3 regions of the Arthrobacter sp. BE255 genome follow, and region 1 is predicted to be linked to each of the others. Evidence: riboswitches for the same ligand, from Rfam matches in the RefSeq annotation. Region 1 holds a riboswitch; each other region holds the start of a gene.

Region 1 (10,412 bases):
GACGAAGTTGGCGGCCGCGTTCATGTCGATGACCAGGCCGTAGATCCACAGCAGCAGGTACACAACGCCGCCGCCCAGGAGGAACCAGCGGGCCATCGGGTTTGTCCGGGCCATTGCGATACCGGCCGCGCCAAACAGCAGATGCACGATGTTGTGCAGCACGGACACTTGGAAGACCCCAAGCAGCATGGCCCCGGACTCATGGCCGGAGAAGGTCATAGCGCCGTAATTGGTGGTGATTCCCGGGACGAACCCGAGAACTCCAACCAGCAGGAAAACCGCACCAATAATCAAGGCGGTGTTGTGAAGCGTCAACCCCATCATGTGGTGCTGGGCGGGATGTGAGGCGGTGGTCATTGCTCTCCCTTTCACGCAAATTGCCGGCTCTTCAGGTGGAGAACCGGCCTCGCGGCAAGGAGTCGCAGGAATCCTGCCGACAGTGACATTTTACTCCCGAAAACCGCGTGTGGGCAGGGGAAACAGGGCCATGACATGCTTGTGGAGTGACAACGCTTTCGACGCAACCACGCCGTACCGCGCTCACGTGGAAGGTGGTGCCAGCGGTCCTGCTTTCCGCGTCCGGGGTGCTGCTTTTCGGCGTCGAGAATGACCCCCTTGGCTACGGCATGCTCGCCACGAGCGTGGTCACGGCGGCACTGATCGACCGAGCGTTCCTGCGGCACCTGATGCTGGTGGCGGCCGGAATGGTCATCATCAGCCTGGTTCCCCTCAACGCTGATTTGAGTATCACGCACATGACGCTCATGGGTGGAGCCCTTGCCTTGGCCGTGCTCGTGCCCTGGCTGGTGTCGCGGTTCGCCTACCGTGAGGAGATCATCAAATTTCCGGTGAACACCGGCCGTCAATGGCCGTTGAGCGCGAAGCTGTACCTGATCGCTGTCGTGGCTCTTGGTTACTTCATTCTTCCCGTGTACCTGATCCGCACGGGGGTCTACCAAAACTGGCCGGACGCCTCCGACCCCACCATCTTCTGGCGGCTTTTCCTCGGGGTGAACGCAGTTGGAATCTGGGACGAGCTGTTCTTTATCTGCACCACCTTCACCCTGCTGCGGCGGCATTTCCCGGACTGGCTCGCCAACATCCTGCAAGCCGTGATCTTCTCGTCGTTCCTCTGGGAGATCGGCTACACGGCCTGGGGTCCGCTCCTGACGTTCCCGTTCGCGCTGCTGCAGGGCTACACCTTCAAACTGACAAAGTCGTTTACTTACGTTGTGTCAGTGCATCTGCTTTTCGACTTCGTCCTGTTCCTCGCGCTGGTGCACGCCCATAACCGCGACTGGCTACCGATCTTCCTTTACTGAGCCTGGCCCCGGAGGATACGTCCCCTCCGGGGTGGGCTGCAGGGCCTACGCCACCAGCCGCAGCGGACGCCCACCGAGTTGGACCGTGATTTCCTGGCCCCAGGACGCTGTGAGACGGTCGTCTTCCATGCCGTCGCCGAACACCACGAGCTGGTCTGAGCCAACAGTTACGCGAAGCGTTTCGCCAGCGGCCAACAAGCCCTCGGTCAATGAGGCTCCGGTGATGGGGGAGGGCCATGCTTCGCGGACGAACCAAGCCAGCCGGGAATCCGTCGGCCCCGGCAGGGGGCGTCCTCCGCGTTCGAGGGCGATCGATGCGCACCAGCCCGTGGCGCCGGTGCCGGTGGAGACGATCAGGCCGGAGGAGGACTGGCGCTCGGCCCGCCCGTCCGGTGCTGTCAGCCGGTACCGGGCCGACTGGTGTGAGGCGTGTCCGATGAAGATCTCGTTGAGTCCGGAGAGTTCCTGGCCGTCGTCGAGCCGCGCCGTCACTGTGGTGAGTTCATGGCACCGCAGCCGCTCCGCCGGTCCAGCCAGCGCTGCGTCCTGCAGGAGCCTTGCCGCAGCCTGGGGCGAGTGCCGGACCAGGACGCCCGGGTTCATTCCGGGCTCCGGGTCGACGCCGATGACGGGCTGGCCATTGAGATATTTCGCCGCGTTGGCCACCAGCCCGTCCTGGCCCACCACGGCGATGATGTCCTCCGGTGCGAGCAGGAAGCGGCTGAGGTCCGCACGTTCCACTTCGGCACGGCGCCATTCGGCGGGAACTGCGGTCCGCAGGGAGGCCACCGCAGCGGTGAGCCTGTCGTGCCGCTCCTGGACGTCCTGGATGCTGCGGCCCCTGGTGCGGAGGAAGAATTCGGCCTGGCCGCGTGTGGCGTGCCGGTCCAGCAGTTCCTGGAGCTCGGTCCGGCGGTGGACGATGACGATGCGCGGGGTTGCCATGATGCGTCCCTACTTGGTGATGGCCGTCGGCGTCCCGGCCACGGGAGCCTCCCTGAACAGCCCGGCCAGTGCCCCGCTCAGGAGGTCCGGGGTGATGGTGAGGTTGCCGATGTTGGGCAGCGATCCTGCAGCCTCGCGCAGCGCCAGAGCCAGCAGCGTGGCCTGCTCCATGCCCCGGTAGACCTCCATGGTGGCTGCTTCGCGTGCCGCGGCCGCTTCGCCCACCAGCCGGATCTGGTTTGCTTCGGCGGAGGTGGTGATGACTTGGCGTTCGGCCGCAGCCTGTGCCTCGATCAGGCCGGCGGCGGCCTTTTCCCCGGCCTGGCGCCGGGCGTTGGCGCCCTCCTGGGCGACCAGGTGTTCGCGCCGGGTGGCCAGTTCAATTTGGCTCGCCATTTCGTTTTCGGAGATGGTCCGTTCACGCTCGACGGCGACCGCCCGGCGTTCGTACACGGCCCGGTCTGCCTCGGACTGGAGCTGTTCGCGGACGGGTGTCTGGAGCGCACGTTCGACGTCGGACTCGGGCCGGACCGCCAGGACCTGGACCCCGAGGATCTCGATGCCGGTGGACAGGAGCCGCGCGTCAGTTCGGAGCGCTTCGGTGAGGACAGCCCGGAGCTGGCTGACGCCGCGCTCGAGGGCTTCGGAGAGGGTGGTGGTGGCGATCTGGTCGATCGCATGGCTCTGGCACAGCTGGCCGATGATCGTGGCCACCTGTTCGCGTCCCGTGGCCGGAGCTGAACCGGCCGGCTGGAGGCCGAAGTCGAGGCGGCTGGACACTGACACGGGGTCAACGAAGCGGTAGGTCACGTTTGCCTGGACGCTCACGTCCTGGTGGTCACGGGTGATGGCGTGGAACAGGGTGGGCAGTTCCTGGTCATCCACGGGGACCTCGCTGAGCACGGAGTTCGCAGGCCGGAACCAGAACGCCTGGCCCACACCCTGGTGCCTTACCTGGCCTTGCTGCAGGTGGACGACGTATCCCGTAGGGCTGCCCAGGAAGTGGCTGATCCAGGGGTAGCGCTTGATGCTTGCCATGAGCTTCTCCTTCTATGTTTTCGTCATTATGACGATAACTAGACAGTAGGATCGTCGAGGCTTTATTGTCAAGGTGACGATAAATATCTAGGATGGCTTCATGGCTGAACCCCGCACGGCTCCTGCGCGCTTCCCGGTGACCGTCGACGTCGTCGCCCTCACCGTTCGCGACGGCACCCTGAATGTCCTGCTGATTACCCGCCTGATAGATCCCTTCCGCGGCCAGCCCGCCCTGCCGGGCGGTTTCGTCCTGGCCGGTGAGGAGTTGCTGGATGCTGCGGGCCGGGAGCTGGCTGAGGAGACCGGCGTCGGGCATCTTCCAGGGCATTTGGAGCAACTGGGCAGCTATGGCCCCAAGGGACGCGACCCGCGCGGGGACGTGCTCACCGTGGCCCACCTGCTGCTCGCTCCGGACTTTCCGGTTCTGGCGGCTGGCAGCGACGCCGCACATGCTGCCTGGTACCCCGTCAGGAAGGTCATGAACGGCGAAGTGAAGCTCGCCTTTGATCACGAGCGGATCCTCCGTGACGCCTTGGAGCGGGCGAAAGCAAAACTCGAATACTCGCCGTTGGGGGCGGCTTTCTGTGGGAAGGAGTTCACCATAGCCCAGCTCCGCGCCGTCTACGAGGCTGTCTGGGGCACCCGCCTTGACCCCCGCAACTTCCACCGCAAGGCCACAGGAACGCCTGATTTCCTGGAAGATACCGGGCGGATGACGGCCGGCGACGCCGGCCGTCCTGCCGCCCTCTACCGGCTGGCTGAAGCTGCCAGGCCGGCTGCCGGACAGCCGGCGCGTGCCGTACTCAACCCGCCGCTGATGCGACCGCGGGACTGATTCCCCCGGTGTGAAGGGGAGTTGCCAGGGTCAGTACCAGTTGTTCTCGGCGCGGAATTCCAGGGCTTTTTCCGGCGAACCATAGCGTTCCTTGATGTAGCCCAATCCTCGGTCAACCTGGCTCGGCCGCCACTTTGCCGACGTGTCCCAGAGCGCGTTCAGGGCAGTCATCTGATCTGCACCCCATCCATAGGACGCCAGGCGGGCGCTGGCATATGAGCGGGTATCGACTGCTTCGTCGGTGTTGTCATCCCCTTCATCGGAGGGGGCAGCGGTACCGGTGGGCGAGGGGGCGGGCGACGCGGCCACTGGCGTGGGTGTGGGTGTGGGTGTGGGTGTGGTTGGGGTGGCCGGTGGCGTCGTCGTGGGTGCTGGTGCGGCCCCTGCCGGAGACGCTGGCGGAGCAGTTGTTGCCGCTGAAATAACCGGCGGCTGAAGGATCACAGTGGGCCCCGGTGAAGGCGGAACTGCGGCGGGGGAGTCAGCCAGAATTCCGGCCAGGGTGGGAGCGTCCACTGGCATGGGGAGGTCGGCGACGGCTGGCACAGACGAGGCATTGGGATCCGACGCGGCGGGCACGTTACCGGTGCCCGGGGCAGCCTCTGCCGGGGTGCCCGGTGCGCCCGAAGGAGTCACGCGTCCATTAGCGTAGGTGGGCTGCGCTCCCGACGTTGCACGAGTCGCGTCCGTTGCGCCGGGAGCATCCTGGGCGGACGACTCCTTGCCGAAGAAGGGCAGCTCGGTAGCCTGGCTGGCTGTGCCGACAGCAAGCAGCACGGCAAGGGAGCCGGCGACTATCGCCATTCGATGACCGATAACGCGAACCGAAGCGGCTCTCTTCAGGATGGCCCGGGCATCGGAGCTGAAAGCAGCGGCTACCTGGGGGCTAACTGCTGTTGTTGGTGCGCCGCCCCGGCCTGCGGCTCTCCGTGGGCGTTGCGGAGCGGTACCCATGGGGGCTATTGCCGGTATGGCTTCGGTTGCAGGAGACGCAGTTTCCGCGGGACGTCCTGATTCCGGGGCAGGCGGTACGTCGATGGCCGGGCGCCTGTCCCTGCGTCGTCGCAGCGGGGCGGACGCCGGTTCGGTGGAACCATGCCCGGTATGTGGCACTTCGGCGTCGGAACTTGCGGGGGTGAGTGGAGTGGTGATGACCGGCGCAGCACCTGCGCGGTGCCGCCCGGTCCGAAAAGGGCGCGACTGATCAAGCGAACGGGACATGATGGTTGCCTCTCAACGCCTGCGGAGTTAGCTGTCGGGTTCGGCGGAGGTCAACCGGCCGGCACGTTAAACGTGACGGCTTCACCCCAAGGACCGCTGGGCAGCGGCCCGAAGACTGTGGGTCCCCCGTCTCTGCCTTAATGTGTTGGGAGTCCGGGATGTGGCAGAGCTCGGCGTCAGCCCGGACGCAGCCCGATCCAGATGGGCCACCCCAAGACCGTACACGAACCCGTCCGTTAAGTCACGTTTAGGTAACAGGAATGATCCGTGCCGCGAGTTACCTTGTGTCCGCCCTCGATTGCCCAGGGGTATCGGCTGACAGGCCAAGGCGCAGCGGTAGGCCGGCCGAGCTTTGGATCGTCCACTGGACGTAAGGTTTGATGGAACACGGTGCGATGGGGGACGTCACCGGGTTGCTTCAGCGGTGCTGCGTCCCCCAAGGCGCCGGGTCCAAGGATCGGCGGCAACCATCGCGATCTGACACATCAACAGGGGGAACAATGACAGTAATGCTGATCGGCGGGGGCGCACTTGCCCTCCTGCTCATCGCGGGATTCATCTTCTACACTTCGAGCATCCGGTTCGCTAAGCCGAACGAGGCCATGCTCATCACCGGTAAGAGCGATCCGAACACAACCGATGAAACGTCCGATGACCAGTCCCGTGTCATCATCAACAACCGGGCGTTCGTTAACCCGATCACCGAGCGCGTAAGCCACATCTCGCTGTCGTCGCGTCAGGTTGAAGTCACCATCGAAGCGATCTCCAACAACGGCATCCAGCTCAAGCTGGCCGGCGTTGCCCAGGTAAAGGTCGGCGGTGACAAGATCTCTGTCCGCAAGGCAGCCCAGCGTTTCCTTGACCAGCAGGACGCCATCGATCACTACACGCAGGAAACCCTGTCGGGTTCACTGCGTTCGATTGTGGGCACCCTGAGCGTTGACGCGATCATCAAGGACCGCGCGCAGTTCGCGGCCTCCGTCAAGGAAGAAGCCGAGCATTCGATGACGAACCAGGGTCTGGTCATCGACACCTTCCAGATCAAGTCTGTGGACGACGCAGGCGGCTACCTGAAGAACCTTGGCCGCCCCGAGGCCGCCCTGGTGGCACGGAACGCCAGCATCGCTGAAGCGAACTCCCAGCGGGAAGCCGCGGAAGCGAAGGCGCTCGCGGACCAGAAAACGGCTGAAGCCGAGCAGAAGCTGGCCCTCCGGCGCGCTGAACTGAAGCAGGAAACGGATGCCCGCCAGGCAGAGGCTGACGCCGCGGGCCCCCTTGCCCACGCCGACCAGCAGCAAGCGATTATCCTCAAGAACCAGCAGGTTGTGGCACGCCAGGCAGAACTTCGCGAAAAGGAACTCGACATCGAGGTCCGCAAACCCGCCGACGCTGCCAAGTACAAGGTTGAAACCGAAGCAGCTGCCGACCTCGCACGCCGTACCCGGATCTCGGAAGCTACGAAGGTTGAAGCCGCCGCGGAACTCGAAACCCGCAAGCTCAAGGCTGCCGGCAACGAGGTCGAAGCAAAGGCTCTGGCAGCAGCCAACACCGCCAAGGGCAACGCCGAGACCGAGATCAACAAGACCCGCGGCCTTGCCGAGGCCGAAGTGACCAAGACCAAAGGCATCGCCGAAGCTGATGTCATTGGCCTTCGCGGCACGGCTGAAGCAGGAGCCATCGAGGCCCAGGCCAAGGCGTACAGCGAGTTCAACGAGGCAGCAATCCTCAACAAGCTTCTGGAGGTTCTGCCTTCCATCGCCCGGGAAATCGCCGCGCCGATGAGCGCCATCAGCAATATGACCGTCATTTCCAACGACGGCGCAGGGCAGGTCAGCAAGAATGTTTCCTCGGGCGTGCAGCAGACTGCGCAGATGCTCAAGGACACGACCGGGTTCGACGTGATCGAAATGCTCAAGGGCTTCGGCAAATCAACCCCCGTCGCAGGCCCCAGGGCCACCGGAAACGGCGCCGTCAAAGAAGAATCCGGAGCGCAGTGACCGTGCCGGCCTGAGGGACAGGCCGGCCGGCTAAACTCCGGACAGAATCAACAAAACGCCGCGGAACGATGACTGGTCCGCGGCGTTTTGGCGTCCAGGTGCCGGGCGACAGGACCGCCGCGTGCCGGCCCGCAAAGTGGGAGACTCGTTTCCATGCGTGAACTCGTCATCCTCGGCACTGCCTCCCAGGTGCCGACCCGCTCCCGGAACCACAACGGCTACCTGCTGCGGTGGGACGGCGACGGACTCCTCTTCGACCCTGGCGAAGGAACGCAGCGCCAAATGCTGCACGCCGGAGTATCGGCCACCCGGATCACCCGCATCTGCCTCACGCACGTGCACGGTGACCACTGCTTTGGCCTGCCCGGAGTGCTGTCGCGGATGGCTTTGGACGGCGTGCCCCATCCGGTCCACCTGCATTATCCGGTGTCCGGGGAGGAGGTGGTCCGCGCCCTGGTGGCCGTCAGTTCTCCCGGTATCGACCTGCGGCTTCATCCGCATGGCGCCGCCGGAACGGTCGCGCCCGGCCTGGAGGTGCACCCGCTGAAGCACCGCATCGAAACCTACGGCTACAGGCTCACCGAACCCGACAGCCGCACCTTCCTTCCGGACCGGCTCGCCGCGGAGGGGATCACGGGAGCCGACGTCGGCCGGCTGCAGCGTGACGGCCGCCTGGGACGCGTCCGCGTTGAGGATGTGAGTGTTGCCCGGCCCGGCCAGCGCTTCGCCTTTGTGATGGACACGGCACCCTGCGCCGGCGCGGAGGAACTGGCCGACGGTGCGGATCTGCTCGTGGCGGAGTCAACGTTCAGCAACGACGACGCCGGGCTCGCCGCGGAGTACCGGCACCTTACCGCGGGGCAGGCAGGGGAGCTGGCGGCCAGCGCCGCCGTCGGCACCCTTGTCCTCACGCACTTCTCCTCCCGGTATGGCGACGACGTCACACCGCTCGCGGAGCAGGCGCGGGAACGTGCCGGTACGGCGACGGTTGTGGCGGCCAATGACCTGGACCGGATCACCGTGCCCAGGCGCCGGCCGCTGCGTTAAGCGAGGCCAGGGAGGCCTTGCCCGGTCCGGGCCACCGGAGGAGGATGTTGGCATCTTCAGGAGGCTCCCATGATCCAGCTTGGCAAGTTTGAGAAGTACCTGATCGAGGAATTCTTCGACGATTACCGCGCCGGGGACATGACCCACCGCACTTTTACCCGGCGCGTCGCATTCATCACCGGAAGCATGGCCGCCACCTCGGCCGCGATGCTTCTTGTCGGGTGCACCCCCGAAGAAGTCCCGCGCAGCGGCGACCCCATGCCCACGCCTGCCCCGTCGTTGTCGACGGCGGGCAACGGCACCGCGGCCGCCGGTGCAGTCCCTGGTGCCAAGAGTCCCCTGTCCGTTCCCGAGGGCGCGGCGGGACTGACGACGTCGATGGTCACGTTCCCCTCCAGCGGCACCGGGATCAGCGGCTACCTTGCCCGGCCGGGCGGGGGAGCGGCTGGTCCGGCGGTGCTGGTCTGCCATGAGAACCGGGGGGTCACCCCTCATATCCAGGATGTGGCACGGCGTTTCGCCACAGCCGGATACAGCGCGCTGGCTCTGGACCTCCTGAGCAGGGAAGGCGGGACGGCGGCCTTGGATGCCGATGCCGTTCCGGGGGCCCTGACCCGTGCGGGCGCCCCACGGCATGTGGCCGATTTCGCTGCCGCCTTCGACTACCTGGCGGCGCAGGACTTTGTGGACCCGGCCCGGATCGCCATGAACGGGTACTGCTTCGGCGGCGGGATCACCTGGCAGGCGGCGACGGAGCTGAGGGGGCTAAAGGCAACTGCCGCGTTCTACGGCCCGGCGCCGGACCTCAACAAGGTCCCGGCCATCAAGGCGGCCGTCTTCGGTGTCTACGCGGAGCTGGACCAGCGGATCACCGGGGCCATGCCGGCACTGAAGGACGCCCTGGCGGCCAGCAGCGTGACGCACCAGCTGACGGTGTACCCGGGCGTGGACCACGCATTCCACAACGACACCGGCGGGCGCTACAACGAGGCTCAGGCCACGGCGGCCTGGAACGACACCCTGGCGTGGTTCAAGCAGCACGTCTGAGGGGTCACACGCAAGGACGCTGCTGTACCGGGCAAACGGGCGTTATCCGATGGGATGCCCGTGATCGCACGTGGTTTGCCCGTCCGGAATTTCGTGTCCCTGGATGCACGTCACGGTGGGAGGCTGGGGAAGGTCATGGGCCAGGAAGAACAGGCTGCTCCGCCCGTGCTCAAACCCTGCGTCCTCCCGTTTCAGCCAGGACCGATGGCTTCGGTGAGCTGAATCAGCCGACCGTTTGTCTTCCTGCTGATGATGCCCGAAGGGATTCCTGACCATGGCGACCGCGACCTTTCCATGACCGTCACTGCCCGGGGCAGTGATGAACCGGTACCGAAATTTTACGCCGCCGGTGCCGCCGCCGGCACGGGTAGTCTTGAAACATGAGCACCACAACCCCAGCAACGCTCACCTTTGACGGCCGCTTCGCCCGGGAATTCGAGGAGCTTGCTGTTCCGTGGCAGGCGGAGGAAGCGCCGGCACCGGAGCTCCTCGTCCTGAATGAAGCCTTGGCCAGTGAACTGGGCCTGGATCCGTCGTCCCTGCGGACGCCCGAGGGGACGCTGATGCTGATCGGCAACAGGATCCCGGAAGGCGCCACCCCGGTAGCCCAGGCCTACGCCGGTCATCAGTTTGGCGGGTACTCGCCGCTGCTGGGCGACGGTCGCGCACTGCTGCTCGGCGAGGTCACCGACGTCCACGGGCGACTGCGCGATGTCCATCTCAAAGGCTCCGGCCGTACGCCTTTCGCCCGCGCCGGTGACGGCCTGGCCGTCGTCGGTCCGATGCTGCGCGAATACATTGTCAGTGAAGCCATGCACGCCATGGGCATCCCCACGACGCGGTCACTCGCCGTTGTGGCCACAGGACGCCCCGTCCGCCGCGAAACCATGCTTCCCGGGGCTGTGCTCACCCGCGTTGCGAGCAGCCACCTGCGCGTGGGCAGCTTCCAGTTCGCCCGCG
Region 2 (10,412 bases), on a different contig from region 1:
CAGCTGCTGCGCCACGGCGTGGACATCCTGAAGGCACGCCTGATGAGCGCCGGGGGGGCCGCGGACGCCACATCCGGTACCGCGGGGCACGCGCCCACTGATCCGCTCATGGCGATGGAACAGATGATCGGCCAGGCCATGGACTTCATGGCCGAATACCCGTCCTTCGCCCGGCTGTGGGTCAGCGAAAACTGGCGCACGCCCAGCGAGTGGCGCGACACGTTCGCCGTGCTCAGGGCCGAACTGCTGGCAGTGATCGGCGGTGCCATCGAGTCGGTTGCTGCCGTCTACCCGGTGGACCGGTCCATCTCCCGGGGCAGCCTCGAGACAGCCATCTTTGGTGCGTGCTTCGTGGTGGGGCTTGACCGGCAGACCTACAACCCCGAACGCACCCGTGACCAAAGCGTTGCAGCAATCATGGCAATCATGCGCGGCTACGTGGTCAAGTAGCGCCGGCCTCGGGGATGATTGATCCCATGCGCCACATGGGTAACAGCGGGAAGTTTGCCGTGATAGCGGCCGTCGCCGCACTGGGCATGCTCGTGCTGACCGCCATCACCCTGGAAGAGGCCGTCCTGGTCACTTTCCTGGGGCTCCTTGCCCTGGCCTACGTCTCGGCGGTCGCAGAGGTCCTCGTCCGGGGGCGCCGCCTGGCCCTGCTGGCCACCGGGGCGGGAACCAGCCTCACGATCGCCTTCTCCCTGGCTTTCCTCAGCACCTGGGAGCTGGCCTTTGCCAACCAGTCCTCGTTCCTGGGGACGCCGCTCCCCACCGGGGATCCGGACAACTACTTCTACTGGGCCGCGGCGTCCGCCGTGTCCACGCTGCTGATCCTGTTCCTGGGAGCGGTATGGCCTTCGGGCAGGCGCCTGGGCGGCGCACGGCGCAGGCCCTCACCGGCCAAGCGCCGGCCCGCTTCCGCTGCCCGCCGGCCGGCCGCCAGGGGCGCAGCTCCCCGGGGCACGGCTGCCGGTCGCACGGCTGCCGGGGGAACCGCTGCTGGGGGCACCGCCCAGCAACGCGCTGCTGCGCAACGCACTGCCGCCCAGCGAACATCTGCCGCGCGGGCTTCCGGTCAGGGCGCATCCGGTTCCCGCGCACCCGCCCGGCTGCCTGCTGCTGCAGCCAAGCGGCCGCCGTCGTCCGAGTCCCCGGTCCGCAAACCGGCACCCAAACCGGGCACCAGGACAGCTTCCCGGCGCTGACGCGGCGCGGCCCTGACGGTGAGAACCGCCGTCGCCACCCCGCCGAGGAGAAGGAGTCCGCCGGCCAGCTCGGCAGGGGTTGGCACTTCCCCGAGCGCCAGCCAGGCAGCACTCATCCCCACGACGGGCACCAGCAGGGTGAACGGAACCACGGCAGACGACGGGTAACTGGCCAGCAGCCGGTTCCAGATTCCGTACCCCACCAGCGACGCGAAGATGGCGGTGTACAGCGCGCTGAGGATCGTGGCAGGCTGCAGGTCGGCCAGCGTGCCAAGCACGGCGTCCGGACCGTCTACCAGCAACGACAGGGCGGCAAGGGGCAATGGCACGACGGCGCCGGACCAGACCACCAGCCCCAGCCCTGAGGCGGCTTTGGCCTGGCGGGCGATGACATTGCCGGCGGCCCAGGACAGCGCAGCGCCGAGAACGATGATGAGCGGCAGCAGCGGGGCCACGGCGCTGCGGCCCACGGCCACCACCGCCAGTCCCGCGACGCCTAGGACGACGCCGGCCAGCTGGCGGCGGCTGGGCCGCTCCCCCAGGAACCCGGCGGCCAGGAGCACGGTGAGCAGCACCTGCGCCTGCAGCACCAGGGAAGCGAGTCCCGCCGGCATGCCGAGCGCCATGGCCAGGTAGAGGAGCCCGAACTGGCCTGCGCTCATAAAGAGACCGACGCCGATGATCGCCTTCCAGCTGATGTCCGGTTTCCGGATGAAGAAAATCCAGGGAAACACCACCAGGACGAACCGTATGGCCACAAACAGCAGCGGGGGAACCTCGCGGCCGTTGGCATGCAGGCCGAAGTCGATGGCTACGAAGTTCAGGCCCCAAAGGACGGCGACCAGGGCGGCGAGGAGGGAGTGGCGGAGGTTCACGGTCCCACTCTGGCAGACGTGCCAATGAAGCACCAGCGTTGAATTCAACGCATCATCATATACATTTGCTTCATGATTGAAATCGGTTCGCTCCGGGCCCTCGCGGCCATCGAGCAGCACGGGTCCGTCATCGCAGCGTCCGAGATCATGGGCTTCAGCCCTTCCGCCGTCTCGCAGCAGATCAAGAAGCTGGAAAAGCAGACCGGTTTCGCGGTCCTGGAACGCCGCGGCCGCGGAGTGCTTCTGACTGAGCGGGGGCTGACCCTGGCCGCCTACGGCCGGCGCATCCTGTCGGAGCTTGAGGAACTGGAGTCCACCCTGTTGGCGGATCCGGCCAAACCGACCGGGCACCTGAAGGTTGTTTCCTTTTCCACGGCCTGCCGGGGCCTCGTGGGGCCGCTGCTCGGCCGGCTGGCTTCATCCGGCGCGGACCTGGAGGTCAGCGTCCTGGCCGAGGATCCGCGGGAAGCCGTGGCACGCGTGGCGAACGGTGAAGCGGACCTGGGGGTGGTGCACAACTGGAACTCCGTCCCGCTGGTGATTCCGGAGCATATGACGCTCGAGTGGCTGTGCGAGGACATGGCGGACCTGCTGGTACACCGCAGCCACCCCTTGGCTGGACGCGGCAAGGTGGAACCGGCGGACCTGGTGGATGAGCGGTGGATCAGCACCCCGCACGGGGCCATCTGCAACGAGGCTTTGCTGCGGATTTTCGCCGACCTTGGCCGGGTGCCGGACATCCGCGTCTACGATCCCGACTTCGCAACCCATATTGCCCTGGTGGAGCAGGGAGCCGTGGTGGCGCTGGTTCCCCGGCTCGGCCGGCCCGCACTGCCCCCGGACGTAATCACCGTGCCCCTGGTCAACCCCGCACAGGTCAGGCAGGTGGGGATGGTTTACCGCCGGACCATGACGGCGAGCCCGGGCATCCAATACGTGGCCGGGCTGCTGCGTGAGGTCAGTGCGCGCGCGGAACCTTGAACTTGGTGATCCGGGCGTCCTGCCCGTCGAGTTCGGCCCAGGATTTTTCGGTTTCCAGGACCGTGAGCGCGCTGGTGGGATACCTGGTGGCGGCGTCCATGTAGGCATCGTGGTCGGAGTCCCGCGAGGCGAGGTGCATGGCAAGGTCCTGGACCCCGGGCATGTGCGAGATGAGCATCAGCGTGGTGACGGTGTCCGGCACATGGTTGACCACTGTGAGCATGCGCAGCGCAGAGGCGGCATACAGGCCGTCCTCGAGCTTCGGCGTCGGCGCCTTGTCCCCCAGTTCTGAGCACACCCACGTGCACGTCTGGCGCGTCCTGAGGGCGCTGGAACAGAGGATGAAGTCGGGGACGATGCCGTGCTTGAGCAGCCACCTCCCCGCCAGGGGCGCCTCGCGGTGCCCTCGCTCTTCCAGCGGCCGTTCGTGATCCGCGACCCCGCCCGGCCAGTCGGCCTTGGAATGGCGCATAATCACCAGGCGTTTGATGTGGTGGTCACTCATGCCCCCAAGCCTAGCGCCCACACACGCCCGCAGCGCCGCCGTCGGACAGCAGCGCACGCGTCACGCAGAGCACGGTTCAGGCCGCACGAAAGACCCGGACACCCGGAACGGCAGGCCCGGCCGAGGACAGGGAAGCCCAAAGCGTGCTCCCCTTGACACCGAAGGCGTCCCGATCCGCCGCGGAGGCCAATACTCACAGACTCCGGACGCACGAAAGCGGCATTTCGCGTAGTGCCGCATCGCCGACTGAGGAACGAAGGAGGTGTCTAAGGCACGGCGAAATGCCGCTTTCGTGCGCGGTAAAGACTAGATCGAGTATTCCGGAGCGGCCCAGACAACAACTTCCGGGTGCTCGTAGAAGCGGTAGCCCTGGCCGCGGACGGTGCGCACGGTGTTGGCGAGGCGTCCCAGCTTGGAGCGGAGGCGGCGGATGTGGACGTCGATGGTCCGCTCGTTGGGAACTTCCTCGGCGTTGCGCCAGAGGCCCTCGAGCAGTTCGTCACGGCCCACGGTGCGGGTTCCGTTCTCGACGAGGTAGTTCAGGAGCTCGAACTCCTTGAAGGTCAGGTTCAGGGATTCGCCGTCCAGGTGGACTTCGCGCCGGGCGAGGTCGATCAGGACGCCGGACGGGCGCGGATCCTGGGCCTGCTGCTGGCGTGCGGTTTCGGTGCGCTGGCGTGCATTCACCGTGGGGTCACCGAAAGTGGAACGGACGACGTCGAGCGCGGAACCGGGGGTGCTGGCCGGTGCGACGGCCACGGCCGCGTAGCTTTCGGCGCCGGTCACCAGGGACTGGGCGTAAGCGCGGATTTCCTGGGCGAGCTTGGCGATGGAGGTCCCGGCCGCAGCTGCGGTTTCCTCATCGATGCCCATGTAGAGGACGAAGCCGCGGGCAACGTTGTCATTGGCCACCGGGCGGACGGTGTTCGGGCCCGCCACTACCGGTGTGGGCGCGGTGACAGGCGCCGCGTCGGCGGGCTGGACAGCGCGGAGCTGGCCGTAGGAGTTGGGGTTGTAGCCCTGCGGCGCGTAGCCGGGGGCAGGGAAGCTGGTGCCGGGTGCGGCAGGAGCGAACGCCGGGCGGGCGCCGAACCCCTGGCGGAGGCCGGAGGGCTGGGCGGCCTTGCTGGCGTTTCGGACAGAGATGTGGACGTATCCGGATGCAACTGACATGGATTGCTTACCTCAATGTGAATGGCCGTCATCGCGGCTCGAATGCTTGGTTTCCCCGCAATGAGATCTGGGGAGGGGCGCCCGACGCTGGGCTGGGGGGCGAATGCCTAGGAACTTCGTGGGGTAATGAAGGTCAGGCGTGCATTCGACAACAGCGCATGTCGGCAGCAGCGGGTGTGCTGGGCCAATATTCTGCGGCTGCAGGTGCTGTTGAGTTCTTGTTCACAATTGAAGTGTGCAACGTAACAATGACAACTTGCAAGTAACAATGGGCGCATCGTTCCGCATAGTGAGACGAATTCTGAGAATGTGGTTCAGATCACGATTCTGGGACATCAATAAAATAACAGGTGTTTTCTAGAACGATTGGTTGGAAAACCTCTTTTCCCGAATAATCTTCGCCGAAGACTCCGAATACGCCATCTGGATTCACCAGCGGTGGAATTGCTGAAACACGTCCCCTGGTTTGGCGTCATGTCCAGCTCCTCCGCCATCCGGACAAAAAATTTTCCCGCCGATCTGTCGCCGGAAGGGCCGCAACCCCTCACAGAGGTGCAGGCAGAACGCCGTTGCGGACCTTCCAGCTCGCTAGGCTGGGATTCACAGCCCGCGCACAGGAAGCCCATAGCGCGGGCTAACCGACAGATCGGAGAGTTGTCCCATGGCCACTTCGCACTCCATGACCAACAACCTTCCCCAGCTCACCCACCCGGACGGTTCCCCCATCCGCGCCCTGGTGGTCGACGACGAGCCCAGCCTTTCCGAACTGATGAGCATGGGGCTTCGCATGGCCGGCTGGTCGGTAGCCGTTGCCGCGGACGGCCCGGAGGCGGTGAAACTCGCCAAGGAGTTCCGCCCTGACGTCCTGGTCCTTGACGTGATGCTTCCCGGGTTCGACGGCGTTGAGCTGCTGACCAGGATCCGTGCGTTCGCGCCGGAGGTACCTGCGCTCTTCCTGACTGCCAAGGACGCTGTCCAGGACCGGATCGTAGGCCTGGCCGCCGGCGGCGACGACTACGTCACCAAACCCTTCAGCATGGAGGAGGTCCTGCTCCGGCTGCACCGGCTGGTCCAGCGCTCCGGCGTGGCGGCGATGGACACCGCGGAACTGGTGGTGGGCGACCTCGTCCTCAACATCGACACCCGCGAAGTGACCAGGGCAGGCGACCAGCTCCAGCTGACCGCCACCCAGTTCGAGCTGCTCCGGTACCTCATGGAGAACCCCAAGCGGGTCATCAGCAAGGCGCAGATCCTGGACCGGGTCTGGGACTACGACTTCGGCGGGCAAGCCAACATCGTGGAACTGTACATCTCCTACCTCCGCAAGAAGGTCGATGCCGTGCATCCGCCCATGATCCACACCGTGCGCGGCGCCGGATACGTCATCAAGCCGGCGGACTAGGCCGTGTCCCTTTCCGGTGTTGCGCGCACACACGGCCGGAGCTGGCTCAAGCCGTCCACGTGGCACCTGCGCACCCGCCTCGTCCTGGTGGCCATGGCCCTGCTGGTGGCCATCTGCGGAGCGGTGGGCCTGTTCAGCTACGCGTCCATGGATTCGTTCCTGACCCGCCAGCTCGACGAACAGCTCAGCCAGGCCGCCTCCCGTTCCAACGACCCCGGCCGCCCGCCGCTGGGTGGCTTCAACGGCCGGCCTGACCCGCTCGATTCCCGCGGCCAGAGCGTGGGCACTCTCAACGCCCGGATCCTGGACAGCCAGGTCAACAGTGCCGGGTTCCTGGCCTCCGACACCACCCGCTCCCCCCTGTCCGCCCAGGACAAGGAGATCCTGCTTGCGCTCCAGAAGGACTCCATCCCGGTGGACAGGACACTCTCCAACGGCGATTACCGGCTGGTGGCGGTGCAGACCAACTACGGCGATGTCCTGGTGACCGGGCTTCCGCTCGCCGGGAAGGAAAGCACGCTCACCTCCCTGGTGTGGACGTTTGTGTTTGTTTCCCTCGGCGGGCTGGTGCTGATCGGCCTGGCCGGGACCATCCTGATCCGGCGCACCATGCAGCCGCTGGAGCAGCTGTCCGAAGTCGCTACGCGCGTTTCGCGGCTCCCACTGGACGCCGGTGAGGTGGCACTCGCGGTGCGCGTCCCGCCGTCGAACTCCAACCCCGGGACCGAGGTGGGCAGCGTGGGGCACGCGCTGAACCTCATGCTGGACAACGTGGCCAGCGCGCTGCAGGCGAGGCAGCGGAGCGAGACCAAGGTGCGGCAGTTCGTTGCCGATGCATCGCACGAGCTGCGCACCCCGCTGACGGCGATCCGCGGCTACACCGAGCTGATGCGGATGACCGAGAATTTCACCCCGGATGGGCGGAAGTCGCTGGCCCGGGTTCAAAGCCAGTCCGAGCGGATGACCACCCTGGTGGAGGACCTGCTCCTGCTTGCCCGGCTGGATGAGGGCCAGCCGCTGAAACTCAGCGAAGTGGACCTCACGCAACTGGTGGTCGAGACGGTCAGCGACGAGAAAGTCATCGCACCGGACCACAACTGGCACCTGGAACTTCCGGACGAGCCACTGGCGGTCAACGGCGACGCCTCCCAGCTGCGCCAGGTACTGGTCAACCTGCTCTCCAACGCCCGCAAGCACACGGCTCCCGGCACTACGGTGACCACGGCCGTGATGAGGTCGGCTGACGGCAGTGCCGTGGTGTCTGTGACGGACGACGGCGGGGGGATCCCGGCCGAATTCGTGGACCATGTTTTCGCCCGGTTTGCCCGCGCAGACGCCGCGCGCACGGGCGCGGCACCGTCTGCCGGAGCCGCGGCGTCGGAAGGCACCAGCGGCCTGGGCCTGTCCATTGTCCAGTCCATCGTGGAAGCCCACGGCGGGAGCGTGGAGGTGACGTCCCGGCCCGGCCGGACCGAGTTCGCGCTGCGCCTTCCAGTGGTTGCGTGATCAATGCAAGGCAACGCACCGGCGTCGTGATCTCTGTTACCAAAATGTGACTTAAGCTCCAACCTCCTGTACCGTCGATTGGGTGCGGTTCCCTTTTGGTCCGCATGTCCGGAGGACGCCAAGCTCTGCCGCTTCCCGGATTCCGCTTGACCAGGCAGAGGCGGGGGACCCAGAGTCCCGGGCATTTGATGCCCTTGGGGTGAAGCCAGCACGTGATGTTTCCGTGTGGCCGGATGCCCTCATCCGAACCCGACAGCTAACTCCGCAGGTGTGAGAGGCGATCCATCATGTCTGAATTTAAGGTAGAAACACGCCCGCAGAGCGGGTCCATCAAACCTCACGGCCGCCGCAGGCTCCCGGAAGCGGAAGCACCGGCACCTGCAACGGCCACGTCCCGGCTGGCTAAAATTCCGTCTTTGGGCCGCCGTGCAGCCATGTTCACCGCTGCCTGTGCCCTGCTTATCGGCGTGGGTGCCGCGGGCCAGGCCTCCGAGTCCAGCCTTCCGGTAGCCGCGAGCGAAACCCAGCCGTCGCCCGCAGCATCAGCTGCCGCCGACATCCAGTCCAAACTGAGCTTCGAAAAGGCCGAAATCCAGGCGCAGCCCGCCCCGGCGCCCGCACCGGCTGAGATCAGTGTTGCCCCGCAGGCCGCCGAGCCGGCACCTGCTCCCGAGCCGGCGCCTGCCCCCGTGGTGGCCGTCAATGATCCGGCCGGAGCCCAGGCATACGCTGCCGGCCAGCTCGCCAGCTATGGCTGGTCCGCTGACCAGATGCAGTGCCTGCAGACGCTGTGGACCAAGGAATCCGACTGGACCACCACGGCCACCAATGCGAGCAGCGGTGCCTACGGCATCGTCCAGTCGCTGCCCGCCGAGAAGATGGCGAGCGCCGGTGCGGACTACCTCACCAACTACCGCACGCAGATCAACTGGGGCCTGAACTACATCCAGGAGCGCTACCAGTCACCGTGCGGTGCCCTGAACTTCCACTTGTCGCACAACTGGTACTAAGCCGGCCTCTCCGGCTTCCGGCCAAAGCACGCAGCAGGCCCTGAATCCCCCCGGTTCAGGGCCTGCTGCTTTTGGCGTCGCCGCCTCCACAGCAGCTTCACAGCCATGGCCTAAAGCCTTCACAACACCGAACGCCATCCTTGATGCATGACACCTATTGGCCAGGCACACCGCGCACCGCAGCGGACCGGACCCTTGCCCGCGACGCCGGCAGCCGACTCCCGCTGCCACCCTGTTGAGATCCTGCCCGGAGTCCCTGTCCTAGAGGTGGCTGTCCCTGTCCATAACGCGGAACAGAGCCTCGAGGCCGCGCTCCGGCGCCTCCACCGGCATCTCGGCAGCGCCTTCCCGCATTCGTTCCGGATCACGGTCGCTGACAACGCCAGCACGGACGGGACCTTGAGGATCGCCGAACGGATAGCCCGGGATCTGCGCGACGTGACCGTTGTCCGGCTGGGCGAGGCAGGGCGTGGAAATGCCCTGCGCACTGTCTGGCTCGCGTCGCCGTCGCCGGTTCTGGCGTATCTTGACCTGGACCTCGAGCCATCGGCGCTGGACCCGCTGCTGGCTCCCCTGCTCACGGGACAGGCAGATGTGGCGACCGGCGCCCGCAGGGGCAATCCGGCGTCGGGCCCACTGCGGCGCGGGTTCCTCCCCCGGTGCCTCAGCCTGGTGCTCCGGTCCGTGTCCGGCGCACGGTTCAGTGATCCGCAATGCGGCGCAAAGGCCATCCGGTCCGAAGCCGCCCGGCGCCTCCTCCCCCACACCGCCAACAGATCCTGGTTCTTCGACACCGAACTGCTGGTCCTGGCCAACACCTGCGGCTTGCGCGTACTCGAAGTGCCCGTGGAATGGACCGACGCGTCGGATTCCAACGTCGACTACAGCCGGACTGCCCTTGCCTATCTCCGCGACGCTGGACGGCTCCGGCGAGACCTGCGGTCCGGCCGGATCCCGGTGCCCGCGGTCCGGGCTTCCCTGGCCTGCGGCTCCGGGCCATACTTGGGCCATGAAATTCACCACCACCATCCTGGGCAGCGGCAACAAGGCAGGCATTGAGGTTCCGGAAGAGGTTGTCGCCGCCCTCGGCGCGGGCAAGCGTCCGCCCGTCGTGGTGACCATCAACGGCAAGAGCTACCGGAGCAGCATCGCGGTGATGGGCGGGCAGAACATGGTCGGCGTGAGCACCGCCAACCGGGAGTTCACGGGCGTTGCGGCCGGGGACACCGTCGAGGTGGACGTGGAACTGGATACGCAGCCTCGGATCATCGAGGTACCGGATGACCTGGCAGCAGCGCTGGCCGCGGAACCTCACGCCCAGGCGTTCTATGCCACGCTGAACTACAGCGCGCAGCGCCGGTACGTGGAGCCGCTCGGGGACGCCAAGACGGCGGAAACCCGGGCCAGGCGGATCGCGAAAGTGGTCGCCGACCTCAAAGCCGGAAAGAAATGACCTGCTTGCCCGCCGTGTCCGTTTCCATGGCGGCTGTGACCGCCCTGTAGTCCGGGATATGGAGGACGCCGTCCGGCAGCGGGCCCGTGTTGGGACCGACGGCCACGGTCCGGATGCCCGCGGCCACCCCTGCCGCGATTCCGGCCGGCGCATCCTCGAACACAACGGCGTCCTGCGGCTCCACGCCGAGCAGGCCGGCTGCCGTCAGATAGCCTTCCGGGTGGGGCTTGCCCCGGGTAACCATCTCCGCCGTTACGGCGGCGGCCGGCATGGCAAGCCCCGCAGCGTCCATGCGGATATCA
Region 3 (10,412 bases), on a different contig from region 1:
GGTCGAAACCAAGCGCCCTGCGGGTGTGCCCGTCTGGCGCATCGGCAAACCGGATGCCTTCCTTGCCGGAGCGGTTGATGTGGCCCGCTCCGCCGTCGAAGGCATCACGCCGGCGTCCACCATCGGCACCCACCTCGGCGCCAAGAGTGAAGGCGACCGGCTGGTGACGCATCTCTTTGAGTCGCGCCTGCCCGGTTACCAGGGGTGGCAGTGGTTCGCGGTCCTGACCCGGAACTCGCGCTCCAAGGTGGTCACCATCAGCGAGCTTGGCCTGCTGCCCTCCGAGGAGTCCATCCTTGCCCCCGAGTGGGTGCCCTGGGCTGAACGCGTACGCCCCGAGGACGCCCAGGACGAGGAGGCGCTGGACGCCGGATATAGGGCAGCCGGCGTCGAGGCAGTGTCCGACGCCGAAGAGCAGGACACTGACGAGCCGGACACCGAAGAGCCGGACACCGAAGAGCCGGACACCGAAGAGCCGGACACGGACGAGCCGGACACCGAAGAGCCTGCCGAAGACTCCGAGTAAGACAGCAGACGGCGCCGCCAGGACCAAGGTCCGGACGGCGCCGTCGAACGTTAACGCCCCTGCCACGCCTACCCGTCGATTGCTCCAACAGCGCCCTTTAGCACTCCCAAAAGGGCGCTGTTGGAGCAATCGATGAGGTGTGGCGGGAAGTTACTTGCGCAGTTCGCCCACCACAAAGTCGATGCTGGCCAGCAATGCGGTGACATCAGCCGGTTCGATGGCCACGAACGTTGCGATCCGGAGCTGGTTGCGGCCCAGCTTGCGGTAGGGCTCGGTGTCCACAATGCCGTTGGCACGCAGCACCTTGGCAACAACAGCCGCGTCCACGGAGTCGTCAAAGTCGATCGTGGCGATGACGTTGGAGCGTTCCTCGGCCTTGGCCACAAACGGCGTGGCGTAGTCGGAGGCCTCGGCCCAGGAGTAAATCCGGCCGGCGGAGTCTGCCGTGCGGGCCGACGCGAAGTCCAGGCCGCCGTTGGCGTTCAGCCACTGCACCTGGGAGTCCAGGGTCACCAGGGTGGACAGCGACGGTGTGTTGTAGGTCTGGTTGAGGCGGGAGTTGTCGATCGCCGTCTGCAGGTCCAGGAAGTCCGGGATCCAGCGGCCGCTTGCCTTGACCCGGGCGGCGCGCTCCAGCGCGGCGGGGGAGAAGAGGCCAAGCCACAGGCCGCCGTCGGATGCAAAGTTCTTCTGCGGAGCGAAGTAGTACACGTCCGCTTCGGCAACGTCCACGTCCAGGCCGCCGGCGGCCGACGTCGCGTCCACCAGGACCAGGGCGCCGTCGTCGGCTCCGGACACGCGCTTAACCGGCGCGGACACGCCAGTGGAGGTCTCGTTCTGCGGCCAGGCGTAGACGTCCACGCCGGCCTCGGCCTGGGCAACGGGGCGGGTTCCGGGCTCGGACTTGATGATGGAGGAGGCGTCCAGGAACGGCGCCTTGTTGGTGGCGGAGGCAAACTTGGAGCCGAATTCGCCGAAGGACAGGTGCTGGGCCTTCTTTTCCACCAGGCCAAAGCTGGCAATGTCCCAGAACGCGGTTGAGCCGCCGACGCCCAGTACCACTTCGTAGCCCTCGGGGGCCCGGAAGAACTGGCTGAGGCCCTCGCGGACAGAACCGACGAGGTTCTTGACCGGGGCCTGGCGGTGGGAGGTGCCCAGGATGGTCTTGGACGCGGCTGAGAGTGCTTCAATCTGTTCCGGCCTGACCTTGGAAGGTCCTGCGCCGAACCGTCCGTCCTTTGGCAGGAGGTCGGCAGGAATAGTGATGCTGGTTTCGCTCACAGGGGCTCCAATTTCGGCGTGGACGTAACTCACGTCCGGGACGGTGGGATGGCCGGCAGTCGACGATGGCTGCAACACGGACCTCCCTTATTCTGCCTGAACCGCCGATTGGGCGGGAACCGGCACCGTCATAGTCCAGCCATTGAGACAAGCCTCCGGCAGCCCAGGAATTATCCGGACAAACTCAAAATAGGCTAAGCTTTTCAACGGACTACGTCGCTGTCGGTACGCGATACGGTGGGACAACGCAAGGTACTGCGCTCGAGGAGCTGAGCTGGATGACGGATCTGATCGATACCACGGAGATGTATCTTCGGACCATTTTGGAGCTTGAGGAAGAGAACATCGTTGCTCTTCGCGCACGCATCGCCGAGCGGCTCCGGCACTCCGGTCCCACGGTGTCCCAAACCATCGGCCGGATGGAACGTGACGGCCTCGTGGTGGTCTCCGGAGACCGCCACCTGGAGCTGACAGAGGCAGGCCGTAAGCGGGCCACGGAAGTCATGCGCAAGCACCGGCTCGCGGAGCGCCTCCTGGCGGATGTCATCGGCCTGGACTGGGCTTACGTCCATGACGAGGCGTGCCGCTGGGAGCACGTGATGAGTGAACGCGTCGAGCGGCGCATCTACGAACTGCTGAACCACCCCACGGAATCCCCCTATGGCAATCCCATTCCGGGCCTCGCGGCGCTGGGCGGCCAGGCGTCGTCGCCCTTTACGGACGGCGTGATCAATCTCCTCGAAGCGATGAAGGGCTACGGCCCGGGCTCCAGCGTGGTTGTCAGCCGGCTGGCGGAACCCATCCAGGTGGAGCCGGAGTTGCTCATCCAGCTTGACGAGGGCGGGATCCGGCCCGGTGCCGCGGTCTCGCTGGAGCGCGTGGGCGACTACATCTCGGTCCGGGTGGCCGGGATCGAAGGGGCGCTGGAGCTCCCGCCGGAAGTCGCCGCGCACGTATTTGTATCCGTCGCCTGACGCCTGTTCAGGGGAGGCGCTGAACGGCGTATTTACCCCATTCGTTGGGGTTTACGCAAAGATAACGGAATTGTTACTGTCCGGCTTAATCGCCTATAGTTAACGCCAAGCGTCGATACAAAAGCGTTACCTGATCTGGAGCCGAGCTCTGCCAGCAGATCGGAGTACGAGTCACCAACTGGCAGAGGCGGGGGAACCACAACCGGCGGTCGCAAGGCCGCCTTGGGGTGAAGTCCGTCAGCAGCAAGCCTCTTCCAGCGAAGGATCCTACGGGATATCTCTCTGCGCCGAAGCTTGCTTACGGCGGACCGGGTCTTTGAACTCTCTGACCCGAATCCGACAGCTAACTTCGCAGGCTATCCAGAGAGGAACCGTTCTTGACCATGCAGAATTCCAGGGGCCGCCGCCGCGCGGCAGGCCCCGCAGCAGCGCCCCGCGTTGCCGCAGCAGTGGCCGCGGACAGGCCCCGGGATCCACAGCGCGATGCGCGCCGCCGCCGGGGCCCCTTCCGGCAGATCACCGATTTCGCGGCCGCCAGCGGCGTTGGCCAAAAGGCAGGCATTGCCCTTGCCGCCACCGGCCTGGTGCTCACTGTCACGGTGCCGGCCACCAGCCCCGTGCTGGCCACTCCCGACGCCGGCCAGCAGGCGTCGGCTGTTTCCGCAGCTCCGCAGCCTGAAATCTCCGCCGAAGCAGCCGCAAGAATCGACTTCAGCCGCTCCTCCGTGGTCACCCAGGGCGATCCCGACGGCAAGCTCAAGCAGCTCCTGAGCGCCCAGTCCGCGGGCTCGATCACCAGGGCCGCATCCGCAGGCAGCCTGGGCGCCCCGCTGGCCAGCCTCGTCACCGCTTCGCCGTTCGGCTACCGCGTCAGCCCCATCACCGGCGGCACCGGCGACTTCCACCGCGGCCAGGACTACGTGGCCCAGTGCGGCACCTCTGTCCTGGCAGCAGCCAGCGGCACCGTGACTTTCGCCGGATGGCACCAGTACGGCGGCGGCAACCGCGTGGTGGTGGATCACGGCAACGGCCTTGAAACCACGTACAACCACCTCTCGTCGTTCAACGTCAAGGTTGGCCAGACGGTCAGCCGCGGCGACGTGGTGGCGCTCAGCGGCACCACGGGAGCCTCCACCGGCTGCCACCTCCACTTCGAGGTCCAGGTCAACGGTGAAGTCGTTGACCCCACCGGCTGGCTCTAGCCAAATGATGGCAAGCTCTCACATTCGCGTGACATCCCGTGACCTGAATGTGACATTCGATCTGAACTCCTGTAACGTCTAACGTGCGTCAACTTTTCCGAAGTTGACGTTCTTGAGTGGATTGCCTAGCTCTGCCACCGCTCAAGGTCCGTTCGCATGACATCGTCTGGCAGGGGCGGGGGAACCAATTTTGGTCTTCGAAGTCTGAAGGCCTTGGGGTTAAGTCGCAAAGCTTCCTAGGAAGCGGCGTGGCCGGGTGAACTCCCATCCGAATCCGACAGCTCACCTCGTAGGCATTGGGAGAGGCTACCTTCGTGTCTTCACGCCATAATTCCGCGCGTCACCGCGCGCAAACGGTTCGCACCAACCCTTTGGGCCCCGTGTCCAAGGCTGTCAGTGCGAATGCCGGGACCGTAGGTCGCCAGGCTGCTGTCATCGCAGCTGCATCAGGTCTGATCCTGAGCATGGGGCTTCCGGCCAACGCGGCGGACACCACCGCCGGCGTATCCGCATCCACCGAGTCCGGCTCGCAGACTGCCCTTGCCGTCACCGCTGCCCCCACGGCCACCGTCTCCTTCGAGCGTCCCGTGGTCAAGACCACGCCGGCCCCGAAGGTCGAAACGGTCCGTGCGCAGTCCACTGACACGGAACGGACTTCCGAGGCAACGGCCACCAAAGCCAGCAAGCTGACGGACGCCGTATCCTCTGCGGCCGCATCCGGCCTGGCAGCCATCGCCTACACCGGCATCGGCCACCCCTACGTCTGGGGCGGCACCTCTCCCAGCGGCTGGGACTGCTCCGGATTCACCCAGTGGGTCTACGCCCAGGCCGGCATCAGCATTCCGCGTGTCAACGCCTGGACGGCCATGACGCCCACCGCAACACCCTCTCCCGGTGACCTCGTTGTACAGAATGGCGGCGCGCACGTAGGCATCTACGTTGGCAACGGCATGATGATCAGCGCCCTGAACCCGTCACAGGGAACGCTGCTGCACTCCGTGGCCTCCACCGGCGGCGGATCCTTCTACACCATGAAGTAGAAGAACCCTTCCCCGCTAGAACACTTTTCGCTAAATCCCCGTTCGGGGTGTGCCGGCGTACCCCCAAGATGCCGGCGCACCCACAGCCCTTGGCCTGCCTGCGCGGTCCTAAGGAAAACGAAAGAGAGAAATAATGACTACACGTGCAACTGTTGCACGGCACCGCGCGGAGGTCACCAAGACCAACTCGCTGGCTGTCATTGCCAAGGCCGTCGGCGACAACGCCGGTGGCATGGGTCGCCAGGCCGCGGTTATCGCTGCTGCCTCCGGCCTGGTCCTGACCAGTGGTATCGCAGCCAACGCTGCAGACACCAACGTCCAGCGTGAATCCGCCTCCGCTTCCAACCTTGAGGTTGAGGTTTCCGCTCCGGCCGTCATCTCGGCCGCTTCCACCATTGCCATCTCCTACGAGAAGCCCGCCGTGACCACCACGCCGGCTCCCGTCGTGGAAGCACCCGAGCCCGTAGCTGAGGCTCCGGCTCCCGCAGCCCAGGCTGTTGCCACCGTCAAGGTAGCCGCAGCCGTAGCACCGAAGGCCCCGGTTGCTGCCAGCAGCAAGGGCCAGGCCATCCTGTCCGCAGCCTACGCGCAGCTCGGCGTTATGCAGGACTGCACCATGCTGGTGACGAACTCCCTGGCTGCCGTGGGTATCAACTTCCACGACTGGCCCGCCGGCTACCTGTCCCTGGGACAGACCGTGAGCGCCGCCGAGGCCCAGCCCGGCGACCTGATCTACTACGCCGACGGCGGCGCTGGCGTTGCCCACATCGCTGTCTACGCCGGCAACGGCCAGGCAGTGCACGGCGGCTACAACGGCAACCAGACCGTTGTTTTCAGCGCCAACGTAGGCTCCGGCCCGGTTTTCATCCGCGTCCGCTAATCTCCACGGCAACGCTTCGCAAGGACCCCCGCCCTACGGCGGGGGTCCTCTGCTTTAACGGCTTCTTCGCCGTCACGACCCCGGCAGCGGACCGTCGACACGGGCACACCCCAAAACCGCGGATTAGTTGATCCCGGCTTTCTTTGTTTACTCTTGTGGTGTCGATCCATAGCCCGGACATGCCGGGGGCAGCCGGCCCTCGCGCCCCTGACGGGTGCGGCCGTGAAGAGGTACGTGCATGCGCACTCTCGTTCTGAATGCTGGATATGAACCGCTGGCGGTAATCACCTTCCGCCGGGCGCTGGTCCTTGTGCTCACAGGGAAGGCAAGCGTTGTAGCGGAAGGCGAGGACCCTGTAGTGGGGCCGCAGGAGATTCTGGGCCGCCCGTCCGTGATCCTCCTGAACCGCTACATCCGCCCCCGATACAACCAGTCCACTGCCGTGAGCCGCCGGGGAGTGCTGCGCCGGGACGGGCACAGGTGTGCATACTGCGGCAAAGCGGCGCACACCATTGACCATGTCCAGCCCAAGTCCCGCGGCGGCGCCGATTCCTGGGAAAACCTGGTCGCTGCATGCCTGCGCTGCAACAACGTCAAAGGTGACCACACACCGGGGGAGATGGGCTGGAAGCTCCGTTTCATCCCGGAACCACCGCACGGCACCATCTGGCAGATCAAGGAACTGGAAAAGCCCACGCCCGCGTGGGACCCCTTCCTCCTGCCTGAAAAAGCTGCCTGACCAGTTCCTCCCGGCCCGCTAGGCTGGGATTGTGCTTTCTGATGCCTTCGAATTCGACGCCGTCGTCCTGGCGGGTGGCCGCTCGTCGCGGCTGGGTGGCGTGCCCAAGCAGGCGCTGACGTACGACGGCGCCACCCTCCTGCAGCGGTCCCTGGCCGCGGCGGCAGGCGCGCGTTCGGCCGTGGTGGTGGGCCCGGACCCGGGCCGGTTGCCCGGTGGAGTGATCACCTGCCGGGAGGAACCGCCGTTTGCCGGACCGGCGTCGGCAATTGCCGCGGGGCTGGGCGCGCTCGGTGGAACGGACGGGCCGCGTCCGCCCTTCACCCTGCTGCTGGCCTGCGACATGCCGAACGTGGGTGCTGCGGTCCAGACCCTTCGTCTGGCCCTTCGGCCCGGCGACGGCGCCATGGCCGTCTCGCCGGACGGACACCGCCAGCCCCTCGTGGGTTTTTACAGCACTGCGGCACTGCAGCGTTCGGTGCAGGACCTGGTCTCGCGCGGTGCCTTAATGAACGGCTCTGTGTCCGCTCTCCTTGCTAGGCTGGACGTGCAGCTTGTCACCGTCCCGGCGGGCTCCACTGATGACGTGGATACCTGGGATGATGCCGCCGCGCTTGGAGTGGCCGGCCGGGACCATGACCAGGTTCCGGACCTGCGTGGCCGCAGTTGAATTGGGAGGCAGTCAGTGAAGAGCCAGGATGAGACGCTGGAAGAATGGTGCAGGGCGCTCCTTCAGGCCTACGAGCTCGAAGACGTCCAGGTAGACGTTAACGCCATCCTTTCGCTTGCCGGAGTGGCTGCGCATTCGGTGGTGCGGCCGGCCGCGCCGCTGACCACATTTATTGCGGGCTTTGCCGCAGGACTTGCCTCAGGCTCGGGCCGTGCCACGGACGCCGCGTCCATGTCGGCGGCCATGGACGTGGCCCGCACCCTGGCCGCGGACTACGATTCTGCCTCCGCCGGGACCCCCGGCGAATGACGGCTGCCCCCGGCGACAACGACGACGCACCCAAGCAGGACACGCAGGACGAACCCGCCAGGCACCTCGCCCATACCTGGGAGGAAGCCCGCCAGGCTGCCTTCGGCTGTGCCGCGCCGATACCGGCCGGGCGGGTCCCGTTGCAGCAGGCCCTTGGCCGGACCCTTGCCGGGGACATCACCGCGCTCCAGGACATGCCGCACTACGCCTCGTCCGCCATGGACGGCTGGGCGGTTAACGGCACCGGCCCCTGGATCCTGGCCGAGACCGGCCAGCGGCTGGCGCCGCATGAGGCCAGCCCCATCGTCACCGGCGGGCTGATACCAGCCGGGGCCAAAGCTGTACTCCGCAGCGAGAGCGCGGTCCTGGGCAAGGACGACGACGGGCTGCCGGTCCTGATGGTCGGCGGCGGCGCACGCCCCGGCGAACCGAAGAACGGCCAGCACATCAGGAAAGCCGGCGAGGAAGCGTCCATGGGCGACATCCTGGTCAAGGCAGGAGCCACCCTCAACCCGGCGCACCTCGCAGTGGCTGCCCTGGCCGGCCACGATGACCTGCTGGTGGAGGGCAAACCGGTGGTGAAACTGCTGCTGACCGGATCCGAGGTGGTGACCCACGGGATGCCGGCGCCCGGGCAGGTCCGTGACACATTCGGCCCCCAGCTGGCCGCCGTCGTCGACATGCTGGGCGGCATCCCCGCCGGGCAGGAAAAGATCGGCGACTCCTACGAGGAATGGCTCGCAGCCCTGGAAGACGTGGCCGAGCCCGGCGGCGAGGTTCCCGCCGTCCCGCCTGCCGACGTCGTCATCACCACCGGCGGCACCGGCCGCTCCGGAACCGACCACCTTCGCCAGGCCGTCGCCGACCTGGGCGGCCGGCTGGTCATTGACGGGATCGCCATGCGTCCGGGCCACCCGGCCGTCCTCGCGGAACTGCCGGACGGCCGGTTTGTCCTCGGGCTGCCCGGCAACCCGCTGGCCGCCATGATGGCACTGTCCACAGTGGGTGCCCCGTTGCTCGCGGCCCTCGGGCACGGGTCCATGCCGGCGGTCCAGGAAATGCCCTCCGGAACCACCATCGAGCCGGATCCCGGACGGACCCGGCTGATGCCGTTCCGGCTGCTCTACGGCATGGCATCGCCGGCCCAGCACACCGGCCCCGGCATGATGCGGGGGCTGGCATCGGCCGACGGCGTGATGGTGGTGCCTCCCCACGGAGTGCAGCTCGGTGAAACAGTCCAGGCCTTCGCCCTGCCCTGGGGTCCGCCGCTCGCCACCCCCGCACCACCCGGCACCAAAGCCAAAACCCCTGCGCGGGCTGCCCGGAAGGCAGGATCCAAGCCCGCGGCACCGGCAGGCCCTGTGGACTGGAGTGCGCTCCTGGGCTGACCGTGGCGTGGCTGGCTTAGTGCCCCTGCCCTTGCAATGATGGACTCATGAACAGGCTCCCTGCCCACCGCCGGCACGTACGGAACACGCTGCAGGGCTTCCGCTCCCAACCCAAGGAACAGCCATGGGCCGCGTAACGCAGCGCCGCAAGGTCCACCGCTACGTGCTGGACGGGTCACCCCAGGCCCTCGAGTTCCCCGTGCGGCACCGTGAGGACACCCTCGCCGTGGAGGAACCCCTGGAAATCCGGCTGGGCTCCCTCTCCTTTTCGGTCACGATGCGCACTCCCGGCGACGACTTTGACCTCGTGGCCGGATTCCTGGTGTCCGAAGGCATCATTTGGACCCCCGAACAGCTGGTGTCCCTGCGGTTCTGTGCCGGTGAGGACGAAAACGGCGTGCAGACGTTCAACGTCGTGGAGGCCCAGCTGCGCCCCGACGTCGAGGTCCCCACCATAGGCCGGAATGTCTATACCTCAAGCTCGTGCGGAATCTGCGGCACTGATTCGATCGAGGCGGTCCGGAAATCGTCGCACTACAGCCCCGCAGCTGACCCGGTCTCGGTGCCGGCAGCCATTCTCGCGTCGCTGCCTGACCGCCTTCGCGAGGCCCAGGCGGTCTTTGACGTCACCGGGGGAGTACATGCTGCCGGACTGTTCAGGATAGGTGACGACGGCGGCGTGGAGCTTTTGTGCCTCCGCGAGGATGTGGGCCGGCACAACGCCGTGGACAAGGTGGTGGGCTGGGCACTGCGGGAGCGGATGCTTCCGCTGTCCGGCCTGGTGCTCCAGGTCTCCGGGCGGGCGTCCTTCGAGCTGGTGCAGAAGGCTGCGCTGGCCGGCATCCCCGTACTGGCCGCCGTCAGTGCACCCTCCAGCCTCGCCGTGGAGCTCGCGGAGGCGAGCGGACTGACCCTGGCGGGATTCAGCCGTGGGACAAGCCTGAACGTTTATGCCGGGCAGCACAGGATTACTGTGCCTGCTCCGGCTGGGAATCCGGCGCAGGTCCGGGGATAAAAAACTGGTATGGAACCGGGCCCGCGGAGGCTTGGTTATTACGCTACTAAGCAGTAGATTTTATCCATCGAATGGACACTTTGATCCAGTTTCAAGCGTTAAAGAGGGCTTACATTGCATGACGACCGACGGATCACGGAAGTCCGCCTGGACCGTTTCGTCCGCGAACGGATCATCCCCGCTGTCTACACACGCAGCGTCCCACTGACCCTGAGCAGCTGGGATGTGCCGGACGAACCGGTGACCGTGATGGAGGCCCTGCGGCACGACTTTGTGCCCCAGGAGCCGGCTGCCGCCTGGGGCAAGCCCTGGGGAACCAAATGGCTGAGGCTGCAGGGGGACGTCCCGGAATCCTGGGGCACCGACCCAGACACCGCAGTGGAAATCG

What was found. Region 1 has a riboswitch for cyclic di-AMP ahead of J2X42_RS06990 (hypothetical protein). Riboswitches for the same ligand answer to the same signal wherever they lie in the genome.
Region 2: another riboswitch for cyclic di-AMP. It lies ahead of J2X42_RS17735 (hypothetical protein); the one in region 1 lies ahead of J2X42_RS06990 (hypothetical protein).
Region 3: another riboswitch for cyclic di-AMP. It lies ahead of J2X42_RS16865 (M23 family metallopeptidase); the one in region 1 lies ahead of J2X42_RS06990 (hypothetical protein).

The regions. Positions count from the first base shown of each region.
Region 1 is NZ_JAVDWK010000003.1:135,524-145,935, forward strand. It holds gene J2X42_RS06965 (DUF4383 domain-containing protein) at 1-357, opposite strand, end outside; gene J2X42_RS06970 (CPBP family intramembrane glutamic endopeptidase) at 627-1,322, shown strand; gene J2X42_RS06975 (hypothetical protein) at 1,368-2,267, opposite strand; gene J2X42_RS06980 (SPFH domain-containing protein) at 2,277-3,305, opposite strand; gene J2X42_RS06985 (NrtR DNA-binding winged helix domain-containing protein) at 3,406-4,140, shown strand; gene J2X42_RS06990 (hypothetical protein) at 4,171-4,944, opposite strand; cyclic di-AMP (ydaO/yuaA leader) riboswitch at 5,364-5,547, opposite strand; gene J2X42_RS06995 (SPFH domain-containing protein) at 5,862-7,358, shown strand; gene J2X42_RS07000 (ribonuclease Z) at 7,512-8,405, shown strand; gene J2X42_RS07005 (dienelactone hydrolase family protein) at 8,475-9,452, shown strand; gene J2X42_RS07010 (protein adenylyltransferase SelO family protein) at 9,833-10,412, shown strand, end outside.
Region 2 is NZ_JAVDWK010000011.1:122,563-132,974, reverse strand. It holds gene J2X42_RS17770 (TetR/AcrR family transcriptional regulator) at 1-450, shown strand, start outside; gene J2X42_RS17765 (EamA family transporter) at 1,076-2,080, opposite strand; gene J2X42_RS17760 (LysR family transcriptional regulator) at 2,153-3,061, shown strand; gene J2X42_RS17755 (histidine phosphatase family protein) at 3,039-3,566, opposite strand; gene J2X42_RS17750 (winged helix-turn-helix domain-containing protein) at 3,873-4,739, opposite strand; gene J2X42_RS17745 (response regulator transcription factor) at 5,401-6,141, shown strand; gene J2X42_RS17740 (HAMP domain-containing sensor histidine kinase) at 6,145-7,647, shown strand; cyclic di-AMP (ydaO/yuaA leader) riboswitch at 7,771-7,929, shown strand; gene J2X42_RS17735 (hypothetical protein) at 7,935-8,657, shown strand; gene J2X42_RS17730 (glycosyltransferase) at 8,805-9,716, shown strand; gene J2X42_RS17725 (YdeI/OmpD-associated family protein) at 9,667-10,110, shown strand; gene J2X42_RS17720 (HAD-IA family hydrolase) at 10,091-10,412, opposite strand, start outside.
Region 3 is NZ_JAVDWK010000010.1:142,403-152,814, reverse strand. It holds gene J2X42_RS16880 (DUF3027 domain-containing protein) at 1-526, shown strand, start outside; gene serC (phosphoserine transaminase) at 677-1,807, opposite strand; gene J2X42_RS16870 (metal-dependent transcriptional regulator) at 2,086-2,781, shown strand; cyclic di-AMP (ydaO/yuaA leader) riboswitch at 2,911-3,154, shown strand; gene J2X42_RS16865 (M23 family metallopeptidase) at 3,165-3,983, shown strand; cyclic di-AMP (ydaO/yuaA leader) riboswitch at 4,131-4,293, shown strand; gene J2X42_RS16860 (NlpC/P60 family protein) at 4,364-5,023, shown strand; gene J2X42_RS16855 (NlpC/P60 family protein) at 5,157-5,903, shown strand; gene J2X42_RS16850 (HNH endonuclease) at 6,142-6,642, shown strand; gene J2X42_RS16845 (NTP transferase domain-containing protein) at 6,674-7,312, shown strand; gene J2X42_RS16840 (DUF6457 domain-containing protein) at 7,328-7,621, shown strand; gene J2X42_RS16835 (molybdopterin molybdotransferase MoeA) at 7,618-9,009, shown strand; gene fdhD (formate dehydrogenase accessory sulfurtransferase FdhD) at 9,134-10,024, shown strand; gene J2X42_RS16825 (glycoside hydrolase family 38 C-terminal domain-containing protein) at 10,139-10,412, shown strand, end outside.